3 regions of the Selenihalanaerobacter shriftii genome follow, and region 2 is predicted to be linked to each of the others. Evidence: riboswitches for the same ligand, from Rfam matches in the RefSeq annotation. Region 2 holds a riboswitch; each other region holds the start of a gene.

The links. A riboswitch is a leader RNA that binds a small molecule or an ion and turns the genes downstream of it on or off. The one in region 2 is predicted to bind lysine.
Region 1: linked by a shared signal. The riboswitch ahead of B5D41_RS06375 (Na+/H+ antiporter NhaC family protein) and the one ahead of dapB (4-hydroxy-tetrahydrodipicolinate reductase) in region 2 are both predicted to bind lysine.
Region 3: linked by a shared signal. The riboswitch ahead of lysA (diaminopimelate decarboxylase) and the one ahead of dapB (4-hydroxy-tetrahydrodipicolinate reductase) in region 2 are both predicted to bind lysine.

The regions. Positions count from the first base shown of each region.
Region 1 covers NZ_FUWM01000009.1:101,833-106,784, forward strand. Annotated here, with positions in the region: gene B5D41_RS06360 (hypothetical protein) at 195-458, shown strand; gene B5D41_RS06365 (hypothetical protein) at 563-1,330, shown strand; gene B5D41_RS06370 (vitamin B12 dependent-methionine synthase activation domain-containing protein) at 1,355-2,041, shown strand; lysine riboswitch at 2,149-2,335, shown strand; gene B5D41_RS06375 (Na+/H+ antiporter NhaC family protein) at 2,392-3,972, shown strand; gene lnt (apolipoprotein N-acyltransferase) at 4,199-4,952, shown strand, end outside.
Region 2 covers NZ_FUWM01000003.1:262,736-267,687, forward strand. Annotated here, with positions in the region: gene B5D41_RS01270 (dipicolinate synthase subunit B) at 1-269, opposite strand, end outside; gene dpsA (dipicolinate synthase subunit DpsA) at 300-1,181, opposite strand; gene dapB (4-hydroxy-tetrahydrodipicolinate reductase) at 1,257-2,048, opposite strand; lysine riboswitch at 2,186-2,362, opposite strand; gene B5D41_RS01285 (hypothetical protein) at 2,479-3,072, opposite strand; gene B5D41_RS01290 (YlmC/YmxH family sporulation protein) at 3,147-3,413, opposite strand; gene dut (dUTP diphosphatase) at 3,487-3,924, opposite strand; gene B5D41_RS01300 (VanW family protein) at 4,102-4,952, opposite strand, start outside.
Region 3 covers NZ_FUWM01000010.1:32,669-37,620, reverse strand. Annotated here, with positions in the region: gene B5D41_RS06670 (heavy metal translocating P-type ATPase) at 1-1,288, opposite strand, end outside; gene lysA (diaminopimelate decarboxylase) at 1,468-2,787, opposite strand; lysine riboswitch at 2,913-3,086, opposite strand; gene B5D41_RS06660 (DMT family transporter) at 3,200-4,147, opposite strand; gene B5D41_RS06655 (tetrathionate reductase family octaheme c-type cytochrome) at 4,535-4,952, shown strand, end outside.

The sequences.
Region 1 (4,952 bases), on a different contig from region 2:
ATTATCAATATATTTTATTAATTTTATACTTTACAGAGGAGATTGTTAATTCAGTATTGTAATTAATTAATATAATCACTTAACTATCTCTCGATTTTTTAGTTATAAATTTAATCAAGAATTTTGTTATAATTTTGTTTTTAAAGGATATACTTAAACTGAAAAGAAATTTTATTTATTAGGAGGTAAGTTATATGTGGTTTGATAAAGAACCAATAAGTGATCAAAATTTACCATATGATAGATTCAATATTTATGTTAATAAAGATTTGGTAGGCGAAAAAGTACCTTTAGCTGAAAATAATGATATTCATCAAGTAGAAAATCATTTAGAAAAAAAAGGAATTAATGACTTTAATATTCTAATAAAAGGAGGACACTTTGTTATTAAAGCAAACAAACCTTCTGAAGTAGAAACTATAAAGGCACTCCTTGGAAGTTATTTAGTAAATAGATAATTTAAAAATTAATTGGTTAAATAAAAGCAAAATAATAACATATATAAGTAATAAAAACTCAATGTTTTTTAGGAAATAAGATATTATAAAGGAGGACAATTAAAATGATCAAGGAAATAATTACTAATACTATAAAAGACAGAGTCTCCAATGCCAAAACTAAAACTAAATATCGTCAGGCATTAGTGGGATATGCTGATGCTACTGATAGTGATTTTAAAAAACTTAAAAAGATAGTCGCTCCAGAATATAAATTACCCGAAGATATACTCTCTAATGCTAAAAGTGTTATTGCTTTTTTTATACCTTTTTCTAAAAAAATAGTAAAAGACAATCAGCACAAAAATAAATGTACAAAGGAATGGGCAATTGCATATAAAGAAACTAATGAATTAATTAATCAGATATGTAATGCTTTACAAGAAAGATTAAGTGAAGAAGAGATTAAAGTTGGTTGGGAAGAATCCACTCATAATTTTGACGAAAAAAGATTAATTAGTTTATGGTCCCACAGAAGTGCAGCAAAAATATGTGGTTTAGGAGATTTTGGTCTTAATAAGATGTTAATTACTGAACAAGGTAGCGCAGGAAGATATGGTAGTCTTGTGATAGACAAGTACGTTAGTCCTTCAGATAAATTTACAGAGACGCCATGTCTTTATTATCAGAATGGTACTTGTGGTGTTTGTATCGGAGAATGTCCAACAGGAGCGTTAACTAAAGAAGGATTAGATAGACACTTATGTTATTCATTACTTTTAAAGAATGATCGAAATTTTAAAAATGAACTTGGAGAAGCAGATAGTCTTTTTGATGTTTGTGGAAAGTGTCAAGTTGGACCTTGTGCTTTTGAGATTCCAAAACAAAATTAAATTTTAAACAAAGGAGATGCTATTATGAAAGAAGTATTATTAGATGATATTGATTTTAGAATTAATTTTAAAAAATTATTAAAAAAATTGAAGACTGAACTACAAAGTGAAAATGCCAACAGAATTAAAGAGCTTGCTAATGAGGCTATGGAAGTAGCTAAACCAAAAGCACTTTATAAAATTACTTATATTAATGAACATAAAGAAGATTCTGTAATTATTGATGGGATTGAGTTTAATAGTAGAATTCTTAGTGTAAATTTTGAATCTGTTCAAAGGGTATTTCCATTTATTGCAACTAGTGGTGAGGAAATAGAAGAATGGTCAGGTCAATATAATGATATGCTGGAAAGCTATTGGATAGATGTAATTAAAGATATGGCATTAGATGCTGCTAGAGATGCTCTTAAAAAACATATCTCAGAATTTAATAATCCAGGATCAATTTCAAAAATGAATCCAGGATCCTTACCTGAATGGCCAATAAGTGAACAGGAAAAATTATTTGAACTTTTAGAAGATCCTACTGAGAAAATAGGGGTTAAACTTACCAGTAGTTTTCTAATGCAGCCAGTGAAGACTACTTCAGGAATTTGGTTTCCAACTGAAACAAGTTTCAAGAACTGTCAGTTATGTTCTAGGGAAGATTGTTCTAATAGAGAAGCTGCATATAATAAAAATCTTTACAAAGAACGTTATAAAAAAGAGTAATTACACGAAAAATAACTAAATTTACTCTTTTTCATCCTTGCATAACTAACTGACATATGTTATACTATTTTTGAAAATTGCATAATTAATGCAAGCCTCATCTGATATGATGAGGTAGAGGTGCAGTGAGTCACAAGTAATTTTAGTGAGCTATTAAGATTAGCTATGATCTAAAATGAAAAGGACTATTGCCGAAGTATTAGAGAAATCTTAATTTCTAATACTGGGTTAATATCTAATAGGTATTGGACTGCTTTTGAAGACAAATGTCTTCGGGAGTGCGCTATCTCATAAATTGGGATGAGGATTTTTTATTTTTAAATATATAATAAATGAGGAGGCAATAATTAATGGAAGAATTCGGAATGATATCTTTACTTCCGCCTTTATTAGCAATTATTCTAGCTTGGTGGAGTAGAGAAGTCTTAGTTTCACTATTTGCAGGGGTTTTTATTGGAGCAACTATTTTAGCAAATTTCAATCCATTAACAGGTTTTATGAGAACAGTTGATACTTATATGGTTAATTCGTTAACTGATTCTTGGAATGTAGCTATACTTTTATTCTTGTTAACTTTAGCTGGTATGGTAGGAATCATTAGTAGATCTGGGGCTACTCAATCGGTGGCCGATTTTTTAGCTAAGAAGGCTAAAACAGCTCGAAAAGCACAGATTGCTACTTGGTTTATGGGATTATTAATCTTTTTTGATGATTATGCTAATACTTTAATCGTTGGTAATACTATGAGGTCAATTACTGATAAACTTAAAGTTTCTCGAGAAAAATTAGCTTATATTGTAGACTGTACGGCAGCACCGGTGACTAGTATGGCATTTATTTCAACTTGGATTGGTTATGAAATGGGGTTAATTCAAGACGCCTTTACTAAGCTAGGTATGGATCAAAATATTTATACAACTTTCTTACAAACAGTCCCTTATCGATTCTATAGTATCTTTGCTTTGGTTTTAGTACTATTCATTGCATATTTAGGGAAAGATTATGGTCCAATGTATGATGCAGAAGTACGTGCTAGAACAGAAGGTAAGTTATTAAGAGATGGAGCTACACCTATGGCTTCAGAAGAGTTAACTGATATGAAGGTGCCTGAAGGTAAGCGCTTGACTTGGTATGATGCATTTATCCCTATAATTTCTGTAATAGTAATTACTATTGTTGGTCTTTGGTATAATGGAGGAGGAGCTGAAGGAGCAACTATTAGACAAGCATTTGGAGATGCTGATTCTAGTGTAGTATTATTATGGGCATCCTTTGGTGGTACATTTGTCGCTGGATTGCTTTCATTACTCAAAGGAGTTTTATCTGTTGAAGAGATAATGGAGGCCTGGATAAATGGAATTAAATCTTTAGCCATAGCTTCAGCTATCTTAGTATTAGCTTGGTCTTTAGGTGGAGTCATTGAAGAGTTAGGAACTGCTAACTATATTGTAAGTATTACAAAAGGAGTTCTACCACCTTTCTTAGTACCGACTATGATGTTTGTTTTACCTTGTATTGTTGCTTTTGCTACAGGAACATCTTGGGGAGCTAATGCTATTATTATGCCACTGGCAATTCCTATGGCTGTTAAATTAGGAGCACCATTAACTCCAACTATTGGTGCTGTATTAACTGGATGCGTTTTTGGAGATCATTGCTCACCAATTTCAGACACAACTATTATGTCTTCAACTTCATCAGCAGCAGATCATATCGATCATGTTAAAACTCAGATTCCTTATGCTGTTACTGCTGCTCTTATAGCTATTTTAGTTGGCTTTATTCCAGCAGGATTGGGTATTTCAGCTATGATTACTATCCCAATAGGTTTAGTTGCTTTATTTTTAACTGTTAATTTCTTAGGTAAAGATGTTACTAGTTTAAGTGAAGATATAGCTGAACTAGACGAAGGTGTAGTAAAAACAAAATAACATTTTTAAAATAGATAGAATAAAGACTACTTGAGATTAAAACAGAATCTTGAGTAGTCTTTATTTTTTTGATATACTTAAAAGATGGATTTTATTGCAATTTTATGGTATAATAATTTTATAATTAATTATATCTATAGGAGGTTTTATATGCTCTGGTTAGGATTAGCAGTAGCCGTATTGTTAGCACTAATTTTGATATTAAGAAGTTAGGTGGCAAAATATAATGAAGAATAAATTAATAAATATAATTTTACTTATAATTAGTGGTTTATTAACAGGATTACCATTTTCATACCCTAATTTATATTTTATAAGTTGGTTTAGTTTAGTACCACTTTTGTTAGTCATTAAAGACCAAACACCAAGAATGGCATTTAGAAGTGGGGTGTTAAGTGGGATATTCTTTTTTGGAACTGCAATTTATTGGATAGTCTACCCTCAACTTATTTTTGATTTATCATTGACATTTGCCGTTATTGTAACTATATTTTTAAGCATTATGTTAAGTATTCTAATTGGTACTTTTGCTTTAATAAGTAATTATTTAATAAAACATTATCAAAATTTTATTCTATTTTTAATCCCTGCTACTTGGATGATTATTGAATATTTAACAAGAACTATAGATAGTAGTTTTTCATTTGGTATTATCGGTTATACTCAAGCATATTTTCCAATCTTAATACAGATTGCAGATATAACAGGAGTATATGGAGTAACTTTTCTTATTATTTTAATTAATGTATTAATATATAAAATAATTTTACACTTTAAATATAATAAAATTTTAAATAAGTTAGAAGTAATTACAGTTAGTTTACTTTTGATTTTTGTCTTTAGCTATGGATTAATTAATTTAAATTTTCCTACTAATGAAGCAAGAAGAAGTTTAAAATTAGGTTTAATGCAACCTAATATCTCTCAAGAAATTAAATGGGACCACCAACATAGGACTAATATAATTAATTGGTATGTTA
Region 2 (4,952 bases):
ACTATTAATATATCTAAAAGCTTGCCTGGACCAATAGGTTCCGCTTCTATAATGTTAGTTCTTAACTCATTTCCTGTAATATCCTCTATTTTATTTATCCATTTATCTGTTGTACCAAACTTAGTATCTGTCTCTTGAACAACTTCAGAAATGATAGGATAAACTATTCCCCCCGCCTCTACTATTCTTTTTAATTGAGGGATGATTTTAGCTAAAGTACAGAATGAACCAGTAACTGCAAAACCTATTCTTTTACCCTTTAATTTCAAATATGCACACCTCCTTTGGAAGGTCAATATCTATAATTCTTCTATAATTAAACGTGGAATAACATCTCCTAAAATTTGACCAGCAGTCTTAGGGGCTACTTTTCCTGGTAAACCTAAACTCAGTATTGATTTAATACCTAATTCCTCTGCAGCGTCAAAATCTGTGCCACCAGGACTAGATGCTAGGTCGATAATTATAGCTTCCTGCTTTACTCTAGTTAAGATATCTCTAGTTAAGACCATTTTCGGAACAGTATTAAAAATAAAATCCATATCCGTAATGGTTACTTTTAACTCAGAAAAATCAACAGGGATAATTCCCATTTCTTTTGCTCTAGCTCTATCAGCTGGATTTCTAGCTACCCCATAAGTCTTACTTCCTAATCCAGCTAACATCCTAGCTTGAGTTAAGCCAACCCTACCTAAACCTAAAACCATGGATTTATTACTATGTAGTGTAATGTTTGATTCTTCCATTGCAACCTGAATTGCACCTTCAGCAGTAGGAATGGCATTAAGAATAGCTATTTCATCTAATTTGGCCATTTCAACCAGTTTTATATTATGTTTCTCACAATAATCTACTAACTTACCTCTAGCTATTCCAATAAAAAATAAAGTTCCAAATTCTAAATTAGCAAAGAATTCTTCTGTTAATTTGATCTCTTTATCAATAAAAGTAGCCTTAAGATATCCTGTTTCATCAGCACTGACCATAGGAGCAATAACTACATCAACATTATTAGTAACTTCTGATAACTCATCTTTTACTATAATATCTAAGTCTTCATCTGCAGGCATTCCTAAAGTTTTAATATGAGCTCCTGTAGCTACTAAGAGTTTAAGCATTCTTTGTTCACGTCTGTCCCCGCCTAAAACTGCTATTTTAGTTCCTTTTAATCCCGTTTTCATTTAATCCTCCTTCCTCGCAACTTTTCTAATCATTAATATTATATGGTTAACCTTCCAAAGTAGTGCTTGTCAACTTTAAAATTTCATTAAATTATCTAATCCATAAACTACTCCATCTATATTCTTTAGCTTGTCAATAGCTAATTTAACCCCTGGCATAAATGAACGACGATCAATCGAATCATGTCTAATCTTTAATGTCTGCCCTACTCCTCCAAAAATCACTTCTTGATGAGCAACTAAACCTGGTAAACGAACACTATGTATATTTAATCCTTCTTGCTCTCCACCACGAGCACCTGGAATCTTTTCTATCACATCTTTTTCAACCTTTTTGTTCTTTCTAACCTGATTAATCAATTCCGCTGTTTTAATTGCAGTCCCAGAAGGTGCATCTAACTTTTGATCATGATGTAATTCAATAATTTCTGCCTGGTCTAAATATTTAGCAGCCATCTTAGAAAACTCCATCATCAAAATAGCACCTATAGCAAAATTAGGAGCAATAATAATATTAGTTTCTGTCTCCATAGCTAATACTTCTAGATTTTCAATGTCTACTTCAGTAATCCCAGTCGTTCCTACTACCATATCAACCCCAGCTTCTAAACCAGTTTTGATATTCTCCATTACTACCTGAGGAGTTGTAAAATCTACAATAACATCCGGAGATTTGTCTGCAATAGCTAACTTTAAATCAGTTTCAATCTCTACCTCCCCTGATAAACTCAATAACTCACCAATATCCTCATCTACATCTACTAAATCAACTGCTCCTGCTAACTCTAAGTCTTCTTTTCTATCTATTAACTTTACTACTTCTTCTCCCATCTTTCCTCTAGCACCATTTACTAATACTCTTTTCATATCTTTTTTACAGCTCCTTTCTAATTTAGGTAATTAATATTTAATAACCACCTACTTATGATTAATAATTATAACTTATAATAATCAAAAAATGATTGGCAAGAACACCAATCATTATAAATATACAGGTTTATAACGATTAAGATAGTCCTCCACCAGTTTAGCTGATGACAGTCTTAAAGTTATTAACTTTAAGCCCAACCTAAATTCAATGTACCAAATTGAATCTAAATTTCGGCAATGACCCCTTTCTTTAAAGAAAAATTGGCCTTAACTCTTTAAATACTAATAATCACTGCTCCTCAACCTCAATCTTATTCAGATTTTAATATAATTTTTAATTCTCTTTTATTTTCTAACAAATTATATTAAATGTCAAGTCTAAATAGAAAAAGGAGAGAAATTATTTCTCTCCTTTTAAATTATTTATTTAATATAATTCAACATCTACAGCACCATTTCGCTGCATAATAGCCGCTATTTCAGCTGTATCTTCTTCATTCTCAGCTCCTTCAAATACAGCCAACATATTACCTCTACGAATATGATCTTCATAATCTTGACTAACTTCTTCTGGAATCCCATAATCAACTAAGGCTCCAGCTAGTCCACCAGCCACTGCTCCACTTAAACCAGCAGCAATTGGACCAGCAGCAACAATAGCGCCAATTCCAGGGATAGCCAAGGCCCCGGCTCCAGCCAATAAACCAGCAACACCCCCAAAAGTCCCACCAGCCGCAGTTCCATCAGTTAAATTTTGTTCTTGAAAATTCATTTCTGTGCCGCCAACATCCTTTTGAGCCGCATAATTTCCTTCTCTATCATAGACTGATTCACCGTAATCATCTCCATAGTAGCCACCTTCTCCATACTCTTCTTCATCCTTATGCAGTTCCCCAGTAGCATTTTGAGCCTGTTTAGCTACTAAAGATATCTCCTGTTCTTCATAGCCAGATTTCCTAATTTCATTGACTGCTCTCTCTGCTTGATCTCTTTGATTAAAAACACCTATTACAGATGCCATAAAATATTTAACCTCCTTTGATATCTTTAAAATTAACATATCCAAAAGCTAAGGAGGATATTCTAAAACCACATTTACATAGAAGCACGCTGTGGTTGTAAATCATTCTCTAAATCTACAATAATTACTTCTGTTCCAACCTTTTTCACTGCTTGCCAAGGAATTATCAAGTACTTTTCTTCACTGAAGACACTTAATAAACCACCTTGATTTGGAATAATAATTGATTCGACATCTCCACTATTAGAATCCAAAATCAATTCACTTTCACCTATTATCCCTAATCTACATCCATCATACATATTTATAATCTCTTTTCCTTGTAATTCACTTAATTTCATTTTAATACCTCCTGATAACCTATTCTTATAATATTCTATGCAAAGATTTCAGAAGGTATTAAAAGATCCAAGGTTAATCTAAAATTCCTGTATGCCCAAAGCCGCCTTCACCTCTAACTGTATTAGATAATTCATCTACTTCTTCCCATCTAACTTCTTCATATTTTTGAATAATTAATTGAGCAATTCTTGCTCCTTTATTGACTCTAAAAGACTCTTTACCATGATTAATTAAAGGAACTCCAATTTCACCACGATAACCAGGATCAATTACACCATCAGCATTTAAAACTGTAACCCCATAATTAACAGCTAAACCACTTCTAGGATTAACAAATCCCGCATAACCACGTGGTAATTCAATCGCTATTCCTGTCTTAAACATTCTATATTCACCAGGTTCTAAAACTCCTTCTTCTCTAGAACAAAGATCTAAACCAACATCTTCTCCTGGATGCTTATATTCTGGTAGAGATATTGAATCATCTAGGCGTTTAATTTTAATTTTCATATTTAGTTTCCTCCATTATCTAGTTTAGTATGAAATTAACCTTAAAATAAAAATCATCAAAATATTATATGATAATAAAACAAAAAGGTTATATTGAAAAAATTATTTTATAGAGAAATATAACCTTTTTGTAACCAATTCCTTATATGCTTTTAATTTAATTCATTAAAAAAAAATTTATTCCTGCCTTTTGCCTAATATTTTAATTACTACTTGTCGTCCATAAACACTACCCTTAATTATTATTGGAAAAGAATATTGATTATAAAATTTAAAATCTAATATTTCCCACACAACTGCTGCATCTTGACCTTTAGGTACATATCTAACCGGTTTAGAATGAGGGGATCGTTCGACCACTTTCAAATCGGCTTCTTGCACAGCATTATACAAAGTACTAGAAGTTTGACAAATGCCTCCACCTACTCCTGGCATAACAACTCCATTAAAGAATACTGGTGCTTCTTGATAACCTCGTTTTTTAGTTCGAGGACCTACTACTTCATTAAACGAAAAAATTTCTTCAGATAAAACTAAGGTATTATTAATGCTTTTAGTAGCTAACCTAATATTCTTAACTCTACTTGAACTCCCACCTATAGAAGTACGATAAATACCTATTACTTCTGTAACTTCTTTCAAGACTTCTTTAGTCATATAAGGTCTAACTTTATAAATATTTGGACTTACTTCAGTATTTGCTTCAGCAGCCATAATTTCATTTGCAGTACTTTCTACATCTAAAATTATTCCTAGCCGTTCAGCATTTATCTTGCCGGTTTTAGAATCTATTGTCGCTTCTTTACTCCAGATTCGCTTTTCAATGGCGTCTTCTGTTATCCGTTGATAAACTTCTTTTCGAAAAAAATATTCCATCTTTTCTCCTTGATAAGTAACTCCTGGTTTTACTCCATATAATTTCCTAGTTATCTTTTCTAACATTAAATTAGTAATCAAAAAAAATAATATTATTATTAAAATGACTGCTATAATCAAATTGCAATTAATAATCTGAACTCGAAATTTCT
Region 3 (4,952 bases), on a different contig from region 2:
TAGCTATTAGTCCTAAAATATTATTGTTTTTCACAACAAAAACTACTGTTTTACCCATTACCTCTAATGCTTCCTTTTCTTCAATTAATTCTGTAGTAGTTTCAATATTATTTTCACTAAGCAACTTTGTATTCCCTACCAAAACTTCATCCTTATCTGTTCTAGCAATAATCCCTTTACCAGTTATCACAGAAAACTCATCTACTTTACTTAATCTATTTTCATCATCAACTTTATCTATTATTGCCTGAGCTAAATGATGTTCTGATCCTAATTCTGCATTTGCTGCAGTAATTAACAAATCCTCTTCTGTCCCTGATAAGGCGACAAGATCAGTGACAACTGCTTCTCCTTTAGTTAAAGTTCCAGTCTTATCAAAAGCAACTAAATCTATTTCACCAGCTTTTTCTAAATGTTCTCCTCCTTTAATTAAGACTCCATTTTGAGCTGCATTTCCTATCCCTGAAACAATAGAAATCGGTGTAGAGATAACTAAAGCTCCAGGACAACCAATTACTAATAATGTTAAAGCTAATCTTACATTCTGAGTAATCATGAAGATAATTATAGCTAATATAATTATCCCTGGAGTATAATAACGAGAAAACTTCTCCATAAATTTCTGAGTTGGTGCTTTTTGTTCCTGAGCTTCCTCCACTAACTGAATAATCCTAGCAAATGTTGTATCTTCACCTACTTTTTGAGCTTTAATTTCTAAGTAACCGTTTTTATTAATTGTTCCACTATATACTTCATCTTTTGTTGATTTTTCTATTGGCTTAGATTCTCCTGTAATTGAAGCCTGATTGACTGTACTCTTTCCTTTTATTACTTCACCATCAACTGGGATTTTTTCGCCTGGTCGAACTATTACTTTTTCTCCAACTTCTACTTCTCTAGCTGAAATTTCTTCTTCCTCATTATTCCTAATAACATTTGCAGTATTAGGAGAAAGATCCATCAACCCTCTAATAGCATTTCTAGTCTTATTCATTGTCTTAACTTCTAAATAATTTCCAAAGACAAATAGAAAGGTTACAGCTGCTGCTTCCCAATATTCACCAATAATTAAGGCTCCGATAGCAGCAATAGTTACTAGAGTATTAATACTTAATACTCCCATCTTTAAAGTATTAAAAGCATTAATAGCAATTTGATAACCAGCTACAATACTTGCTAAAATCATAATAATATTAAAGAAAACAGGATTAAGATTTAAAAAATGAGTTAACCAAGCAGATAAGATTAAACCTCCAGATATAATTACAACTTTTAATTTTTTATTCATCTTTATTACCTCCCTCATCACTTCTTGTAACCATCCTATCGTATAAAAGAATATATAACTATGATTTAAATCAAATTTTAAAATTCATTAAAATAATAAGGTTAAAATTAAAAAAGCTAGATTCTACTGATTAAGTAAAATCTAGCTTAAATAATCATATATTAATTAGAAAGTAAAATTTAATTACTTTTTAATCGTTTAGGAATTTCTTCTTTAGCTACTAAATCTTCATAAGTTTCACTTCTAATAACCTCTTCAACCTGACCATCATTAACCAAAACTACCCCGGGTTTAGGTAAACTATTATAGTTATTAGCCATTGAATACCCATAAGCGCCTGTACAACTGACCAATAAAATATCTCCACTTTCTAATTTAGGTAACTCAATATCCCAAATCAACATGTCTCCTGATTCGCAACATTTACCAGTAATGGAGACTACTTCATCTGGGCTTTGATCTGCTTTATTGGCTATAATAGCCTCATATTCAGCTTCATAAAGAGCTGGTCGAATATTATCCGGCATTCCCCCATCTACTGCTACATACTTTCTAATATCAGGGATTGCTTTAATAGAACCTACAGTATAAATTGTAGAACCTGCTGTCCCAATAATAGAACGTCCCGGCTCATTAATTACCTTTGGTAGAGGGATCCCTAATTCTTCGCACTTCTCTTCAATAGCATTAGATACTATCTTAGCATATTCTTCAATATCTACAGTCAGGTCTTCTTCAGTATATTTAATACCAATCCCACCGCCTAGATTTAATTCTTCCATAACTAAATCTACTTCATCTTTAACAGTTTCTACGAAATCTAGCATCACATCTACTGCTAATCCAAAAGATTCTAAATTAAAAATCTGAGAACCAATATGGCAATGTATTCCTTTAACCGATAAATTATCTAAATTAACCGCTCTTTTAATTGTTTCTAAAGCTAAACCATTTTGAATTCCAACTCCGAATTTAGAATCTGTCTGTCCTGTTTGAATATAACTATGAGTATGAGCCTCTACTCCTGGAGTTACTCGAATTAAAATATCTACTACTTCATCTCTTTCACCTGCTATGCTATTTAATAAATCTAATTCATAATTATTATCTACTACAATTCTACCAATTCCAGCCTCTAAAGCCATTTCTAATTCTTCTGGTGTTTTATTATTTCCATGGAAATAAATCTTATTTACTGGAAAATTGGCTTCTAAAGCAGTATGCAATTCTCCACCAGAAACCACATCTAAACCTAAACCTTCTTCTTCAATAATTCGACACATAGTCATCGACATAAAAGCCTTACTTGCATAAATAGTTTCTGACTTAGGATACCATTCCTCAAAAGCTTGTCGATACGCCCGACAATTATCTCTAATTTCCTTTTCATCAAGGATATATAACGGCGTTCCATATTCTTCAGCTATTTTTGTTACTTCACAACCACCAATTTCTAAATTTGCCTTTTCATTAATTTCCATTGTACCATGTAATATCATACTTACTACTCCTTCCTCCATTCTCTTTTTTATAAATATTTTATGAATGATTTATATATTTATATGCTGATATTAAAAAAACGGTTATGATATTATCTCATAACCGTTAAAATCTCATTCACAGTATATAAGATAGCACTTCACTCATTCAGTGACAGTTCTATAACTATTAATTATAGATCCAACCCTAAAAATTAGTGCAATTTTTAAAGCTTCGGCAATAACTCCTTTCATTCTAAGTCATAGTTTACACTTAACTCCTTAGAAGTACTCTTAGTCACTGCGCCTCTATCTTCAACTATTCTCATGTAAATATTCTCTTAAATAGGATAACATAATTATTAATCACTGTCAACAAATTTTTTATTTATTATACTCTCCTAATACTTTAACTAAAAACTAATATTTAAAATTAAGTTTTATAAGTTCTAGATACAACTTTTTTGGGCTCATAATTACCATAATAATTAGTACCCCAGACTCCTAATAAGATTAAACCTCCTCCTATAATATGAAACCAATAAAAAGGTTCATCTCTAAATACTACTCCAGCAATTATTGAAATAACTGTTGTTAAATTTGTAAATACTGCTGAACGAGAAGCTTCTATCTTTGATAACATGAAATTCAATAAGAAGAATGCTAGGACTGAAGACAGAACTCCTAAATAAATAATAGCAATTAAAGCATTTAAATTCTCTAATGGTTGAAAATACTGCTTGAGCATTCCTGCTCCTATATGTTGAATGATAGATATTCCATTAAACACTACAGCACCTATTACCATCATGATATAAGTAATCTCCACTGGTTTAAATTTTAATGATAATTTTCTAGACAATATATTAAAAATTCCACCGGAAATAACAGCACCTAACAGAATGAATAATCCTTTTAATTGTCCTTTTACATCTAAATTTCCTTTCATTACTATTATAAATAATACCCCTACCACTGAAATAGTAATAAAAATAACTTGCTGCTTACTAGGGATTTCTTTAAGAAAAACAGCAGCCAATATAGTTACAAAAATAGGAATTAAAGCAATCATCATCCCAGCTTCCGAAGAAGACGTTATCTGCACTCCTAAAGTTTCAAATATAAAGTAAGCCACTGGCTGAAATGTAGTTAAAAGTAATAATACTCCTAGTTTTTTACCTCTAAAATTGACTTTAATTATCCCTAATATCTTTAATACCGTTAATATTATGGCCGCTATTGCAAATCTAAAGCCTAATAGATGAAAAGGAGCTAACACCTCTAAACCTTCCTTAGTAAATAAAAATGAAAATCCAAATATAGTTGCTACAAATAATCCTGCTAATATAGGTAGTAGTTCATCTGTTATTTTATTAAACACTTCTTGTCACATCCCTTTTTATAATAAATTATCTATATTAAATACTCTATTATAATTAAAACATATTTAAGAAAGTATCACAATGATATTTAAAAATTTATTTAAAATTCCTGATTTTATTAGATAATATATAATATACATTCTATCCAACTTAAAATTTAATATAACCATCCCCTCCTACCCCCGGTCATACACTCTTCCTAGTGTTCACATTTTGTTCAAATTATTATTTAGTATTGCAGGATATATTTTCTTATTGTCGAATATATCTAATAAATGGCATAATTGATAAATATCATTTTATTTTTTAAAAGGGAGGTGAATAATCATACTTAAAATAATTTAATTAATTTCAAGTAGAATACTATATAAAAAGGGGAGAAAATAATGGGTAAGAAATTAACATTAGGTATTGTATTTATTTTAACATTATTTGTAGTTTCAAGCACCGTAATGGCTATGGATCATTCAATGTTTATTAAAGGTCCATTTGATAGCGGAAAAGATGTAACTAAAAAATGTATTTCTTGTCATTCAGAAGAAGCTGAAGATGTTCAACATTCAATCCACTATCAATGGGAAGGAAAAACTTCCACTATTAAAGGAAATAAAAATAAGAGTTTAGGAAAGAAAGATGACATTAATGGTTTCTGTATCTCTACTCCAGCAAATGAACAAAGATGTGCCCAATGTCACGCCGGTTATGGTTATGGAACTGAAGAATTCAGTTTTGAAGACCAAACTAATATAGACTGTCTTGTCTGCCACGCTGACTTATCAAAGTATAAGAAAGCTAAGAAAGATT